2 linked regions of the Flammeovirga yaeyamensis genome follow. The protein of the gene in region 1 binds, or shares a complex with, the protein of each later gene. Links are inferred from orthologs where the notes say so. Each region holds a gene or a part of one and is shown in the gene's direction. Other genes may lie near its edges.

What was found. The genes of interacting proteins can lie anywhere in the genome.
Region 2: the proteins of accD (region 1) and accB are in contact, whole or in part, in a solved structure (PDB 8UXZ), measured with the Escherichia coli proteins. The link is inferred for Flammeovirga yaeyamensis from one-to-one orthologs.

The regions. Positions count from the first base shown.
Region 1 is NZ_CP076132.1:4,059,453-4,062,579, reverse strand. What follows is about bases 98-2,948. They hold accD (acetyl-CoA carboxylase, carboxyltransferase subunit beta), read left to right. Parts: upstream 98-1,027; coding sequence 1,028-1,870; downstream 1,871-2,948. Other genes in these bases: rodA (rod shape-determining protein RodA), read left to right, coding at 2,005-2,948; fbaA (class II fructose-bisphosphate aldolase), read right to left, coding at 98-639. Also shown: more of fbaA, read right to left, coding at 1-97; more of rodA, read left to right, coding at 2,949-3,127.
Region 2 is NZ_CP076132.1:2,741,076-2,744,250, reverse strand. The notes cover bases 60-2,958. They hold accB (acetyl-CoA carboxylase biotin carboxyl carrier protein), read left to right. Parts: upstream 60-1,203; coding sequence 1,204-1,713; downstream 1,714-2,958. Other genes in these bases: accC (acetyl-CoA carboxylase biotin carboxylase subunit), read left to right, coding at 1,778-2,958; efp (elongation factor P), read left to right, coding at 509-1,078; KMW28_RS10770 (beta-ketoacyl-ACP synthase III), read left to right, coding at 60-421. In the rest of the region: more of KMW28_RS10770, read left to right, coding at 1-59; more of accC, read left to right, coding at 2,959-3,121. UniProt on the Escherichia coli protein: This protein is a component of the acetyl coenzyme A carboxylase complex; first, biotin carboxylase catalyzes the carboxylation of the carrier protein and then the transcarboxylase transfers the carboxyl group to form malonyl-CoA.

The DNA.
Region 1 (3,127 bases):
GTCGATTTTACCTAATTGCTCGTAAGCGTAGTCAACTTCTGAAGGTTGAGTGTAAAGACGTGAAGGATCAACATCAGAGTTGTCAACACCATCTTCCTCACCACCAGTGATACCTAATTCGATCTCAAGAGTTTGACCCATTTTAGCCATACGCTCGAAGTATTTACCAGAGATCTCCATGTTTTCTTCTAATGACTCCTCAGAAAGGTCGATCATATGAGAAGAGAATAATGGCTTACCAGTCTCAGCATAGAATTTTTCAGATGCGTCTAAAAGACCGTCGATCCAAGGAAGTAATTTTTTAGCACAGTGGTCAGTGTTCAAGATAACACGAGCACCATATTGCTCAGCCAATTCGTGAACGTGCTTAGCACCGGCGATTGCACCAGCGATTGCAGCTGCTTGACCTTCACCTTTAATGCCTTTACCAGCGTAGAAAGAAGCACCACCGTTTGAGAACTGAATAATAACTGGAGCTTTCAATTTCGCAGCAGTTTCCATAACAGCGTTTACTGAGTTAGTACCTACACAGTTTACTGCAGGAAGAGCAAAACCTTTTTCTAGTGCGTATTGATATACTTTTTCTACGTCCTCACCAGTGATTACACCTGGCTTGATATCATTAATGTTGAAAGACATAATTATAATTTGAATAATTTATGATAGCGTCACACACACGTGTGAACAATAGCAGCCACAAATATACAACTCTTAAACCTATATTGGTAGTAGAATTTTGGTGACTTTAGTAATGTTAATACGAACACATTAATCAATAGTTTTACTAAATATTAAGCATAGAAGAAATATTGTCAATTATTAAAGAATATTTGGAAATCAACTATTTTGAATTTATTTGCCGCTCAGAAGAACTGTTTTTATAAAAAAAACTATTAAATCTTTACAATTTTGTTATGCAAACATACAATAAGTTTTTTATGTGAAGACTTAATGAATATCTTTACGGTTCGAATGTAATTTCGATTACAATAAACTAAAATTCTTACACAAGTTTATATATATTCTTATGGCTTGGTTCAAAAGAAAAGAACAGGGGATACAAACTCCAACATCTGAAAAGAAAGATTCACCAGACGGCCTTTGGTACAAAACTAACCAAGGCAAGATCATACATATGCAGGAACTTCGTGAAAATGCTTACGTTTGTCCTGATGATGAATTCCACGTACGAATAGGATCTAAAGAGTATTTTGAGATCATTTTTGATGACAATGAGTTCACAGAGTTAGATGAAAACATGACTTCTGGAAACCCATTGAATTTCAAGGACAGCAAATCTTACGAAGATAGAATTGCTGCTTCTCAAAAGAAATCAGAACTAAAAGACGCATGTAGAACTGTTTACGGTAAAATAAACGGTTTAGACTTAGTAGTAAGCTGTATGGACTTTAGCTTCATCGGTGGTTCTATGGGTTCTGTTGTAGGTGAAAAAATTGCAAGAGGTATTGACCACGCAATTGCGAACAAAATGCCTTTCATGATGATCTCTAAATCTGGAGGTGCTCGTATGATGGAAGCAGGTTTTTCATTAATGCAAATGGCAAAAACTTCAGCAAAGTTAGCTTTACTAGAAGAAGCTGGTTTACCATACATCAGTTTATTAACTGATCCAACTACAGGAGGTGTTACTGCATCTTACGCAATGTTGGGTGATATTAATATTGCTGAGCCAGGTGCTTTAATTGGTTTCGCAGGTCCTCGTGTAATTAGAGAGACTATCGGTAAAGATCTTCCAAAAGGATTCCAATCTGCTGAGTTCTTACAAGAACAAGGTTTTGTGGATCTAATCGTTAACCGTAGAGAGTTAAAGAGAAAATTGACGACAATTTTGAAAATGCTTCAAAATTAATCGGAAATCTAATTATATTAAGTCCTCAGAATTGCTTTATAAGTTCTGAGGACTTTTTTTTGTATTTATATTTTTTGATTTTCATCGAAACGATCATTTGATATCGTTTCTTACTTTATAGATCCCCTAAGAAAATGCGTGAAAGCACCGGTAAAACAAATGTCGATTGGTTAACGGTATTTATTTACATCACTATGGTGATAGTTGGTTGGCTCAACATCTATGCTGCCGTTTATCAGCCAGATGCCCCTACAAGTATTTTTTCTATTTCACTCAATTCAGGTAAACAATTGATGTGGATTGGAGGTGCACTACTCATCGCCTTTGTTATTATGGTGGTCGACTTTAAGTTGTTCAGTACCATCGCCTATCCCGCATTTATCATCACCTTGCTCATGCTGACCTTCGTTTTGGTTTTCGGTCACTCTGCAGGTGGTAACACATCTTGGATCAAGATAGGTTTTATACGAATACAACCCTCCGAATTTGCCAAATTTACCTTAGCCTTAGCATTGGCCCGGTATATCGATAATCCTACCGTTAAGATTGAAAAATGGGATGGATTTTTAAGCTCAGTCGCAATAATATTGATTCCATTTGGAATGGTAATGCTTCAAAAAGATACAGGATCGGCATTGGTATTCGCTGCTTTCTTTTTGATGTTGTACAGAGAGGGCATGCCGTGGTGGATTATGGCTGTCGGACTTTGGTTAGTATTCTTATTTGTTACTGCACTGGTTACAGACACTTTAAGTGCCGTAGCATTATTGGGTGGTATGACTATCATTGCCATCATTTATCTTATTTACACAAAGAAAAGTAAACTCTTCCTGTTTTTAGTCGTCGGATTTGGTACACTATCTTTCCTATTTACAGAAGGTATCGACTTCATTATGTATGACGTGATGCGTCCTCACCAAAGAAAAAGGATTGAAGTTTTAGTGAACCCTAAAATCGATCCACTAGGAGTAGGTTACCAAGTAAACCAATCGAAAATTGCCATTGGTTCTGGTGGACTTGCAGGAAAAGGATTCTTAGAAGGGACACAAACAAAGTTTAATTTCGTACCTGAACAATCAACCGATTTTATCTTCTGTACTATTGGAGAAGAACACGGATGGATTGGAAGTTTAATTACAATAGGCCTATTTGCCGCCTTAATTATACGATTAATCATATTAGCAGAACGACAGAAATCTACATTCGCACGAGTCTACGGCTACTGCGTCTCCTGCGTATTCTTCATTCACTTTATGA
Region 2 (3,175 bases), 1.3 Mb from region 1 along the record:
TGAACCTCACTTACATATGAAAGCAGGTGGGTCATTGCATCCTCCAACTCATCAAACTATAGATGATAAGATGCATTATATCTACCAAGAAGGAATGCACGTATTCAAACATGCAGTAGTTTCTATGGCAGATGTATCAGCAGAAATCATGGAGAGAAATAATTTGGGGTCAGATGATATCGCCTATTTAGTTCCTCACCAAGCCAACAAACGTATTATCGATGCCACAGCCAATAGAATGGGAGTAGGCGAAGAAAAAGTGATGATGAACATCCATAAATACGGTAATACAACTGCTGCCACTATTCCATTATGTTTAATGGACTACGAAAATAAGTTAAAAAAAGGCGATAATCTTGTATTTGCTGCTTTTGGTGGCGGATTTACATGGGGCGCAGCTTACATTAAGTGGGCATACTAATAAATATTTGTATTTTTGCCTTTGGTCTAAAAATTGATTGTTAGACCTTAGCATTTTATCAAAGTCAAAAAATAGAGTATATATAAAATGGCATCTACAGCTGATTTTAAAAATGGTCTGTGTATCGAGTTCAATAACGATGTATTTCAAATTATTGAATTCCAACATGTGAAGCCAGGTAAAGGTCCTGCTTTCGTACGTACAAAATTAAAGTCTGTTCGTACTGGTAAAGTAATTGATAACACTTTTGCTTCTGGACATAAAGTAACCACTGCTCGTATCGAAAGAAGAGAGCATCAATACTCTTACCAAGATGATATGGGATTCCATTTCATGGATACTAGTTCTTGGGAAGAAGTAACTTTACCAGAAGAACAAGTACCAAATAACGATTTGTTGAAAGATGGAATGAATGCTGATATTCTTTTCCACGTTGAGGCGGATGATGAAGTTATTGGTTGTGAATTAGCTCAATTTGTAGAAATGGAGGTGATTTATACTGAGCCAGGTATTAAAGGTGATACTGCAACAAACACACTTAAACCTGCCACAGTTGAAACTAATGCTCAAATTATGGTTCCTTTGTTTGTTGACACAGGAGATGTAATTAAAGTGAACACACAAGAGCGTTCTTATGTAGAACGTGTTAAAAAATAATTTTTTTAAAGGAATATGTTTGAGTGTAAAAACTCAAACATATTCTAAGTATTTAATATTATACAGAAATTAACTTTTTGAAGCCTTCTTTTGAGGGAAGATTAAAGTTCACACACTATCACATTATGAAAGCACCAGAGGTAAAAGATCTGATTAGCTTTATTGCGAACTCAGGTTTGCAAGAAGTAAATGTAGAAACTGCAGAAATCAAACTTCACGTTAGACGTAATCCTGAAGCGGCAGCTGTTGCTGCTCCAGTAGCTGCACCTGTTTTAGCTTCAGCTCCAGTAGCACCTATCGCTGCTCCAGCAGCAGCTGAACTTCCTGCATCTGCACCAGCACCTGCAGTAGAAGCTCCTTCTGCTCCTGAAGCACCTGCGGCCGATTCTTCGAATTACATCGAAATTAAATCACCTATGATTGGTACGTTCTATACGTCACCTAACCCTGATTCAGATACATTCGTTAATGTTGGCGATAAAGTGAAGAAAGGAGATGTAGTTTGTATCATCGAAGCAATGAAACTATTTAACGAAATCGAATCTGAAGTATCAGGTACTATCGTTAAAGTATTGGCTGACAATATGTCTCCAGTAGAATACGACCAACCACTATTCTTGGTAGATCCAGCTTAGTCGTTCTTTTAGAATGATCTATAGCATACAGTTAAATATAACTTCTTACTAAAATAGGAACATCGTGTTCAAAAAAATACTAATCGCAAATAGAGGAGAAATTGCACTGCGTGTTATCCGTACTTGTTCTGAGATGGGTATCAAAACAGTAGCAGTTTACTCTACAGCTGATAAGGAAAGCTTGCACGTAAAATTTGCTGACGAGGCAGTTTGTATCGGTCCAGCAGCAAGTACAGATTCTTATCTAAATATACCAAACATTCTTGCGGCAGCTGAAATCACTAACTGTGATGCGATCCATCCAGGATACGGTTTCTTGTCAGAGAATGCTAATTTCTCTCGTATCTGTGAGGAAAACAATATTAAATTTATTGGAGCTTCTGCAGATATGATTGATTCAATGGGTGACAAGGCAACGGCAAAAGCTACTATGAAAGAAGCTGGCGTTCCTACTATCCCTGGTTCAGAAGGTTTGTTAGACTCTGTTGAACAAGGTCTTGAAATCGCTGAGCAAATCAAATATCCAGTTATCTTAAAAGCTACTGCAGGTGGTGGAGGTAGAGGTATGCGTATCGTTACTTCTCCAGACGAATTCCAAAAAGCTTGGGATTCAGCTCGTCAAGAGTCTGCTGCAGCATTCGGTAACGATGGTATGTATCTTGAAAAATTCGTTGAAGAACCACGTCACGTAGAAATCCAAATTATTGGAGATAGCTACGGTAGTGCATGTCACTTGTCTGAAAGAGACTGTTCAATCCAACGTCGTCACCAAAAGCTTACTGAGGAGGCTCCTTCACCAGCTTTATCTCCAGAATTGAGAGAGAAGATGGGTAAGGCTGCTATCGCAGGTGCTGAAAAAATTAAATACGAAGGTGCTGGTACAGTAGAATTCCTAGTGGACAAGCATGGTGATTTCTATTTCATGGAAATGAACACTCGTATTCAAGTAGAGCACCCTGTTACTGAGCAAGTAACTGGTTTCGATTTAATTAAGGAACAAATTAAAGTAGCAGCTGGAGAGAAAATTTCTGGAAAGAATTACGCTCCACAAGCACACTCTATCGAGTGTCGTATCAATGCTGAGGACCCTGCAAATGATTTCAGACCAAGTCCTGGTAAGATTACTACTTTACATATTCCTGGTGGACCAGGTGTTCGTGTAGATACTCACGTATATACAGGATATACTATTCCTCCAAATTATGATTCAATGATCGCAAAATTGATTGTTACTGCTGAAACAAGAGCAGAGGCTATCAAGAGAATGAAAAGAGCTTTAAATGAATTCGTTATCGAAGGTATTAAAACTACTATTCCATTCCACTTGCGTTTAATGGATAATGAAGTGTTCCAATCAGGTCACTTTACAACTAAGTTTATGGAAGAACATACTTACGAAACACTGTAAGTACTATCTATAGATAAAAAAATAGGCTATCTCATTTAATTGAGATAGCCTATT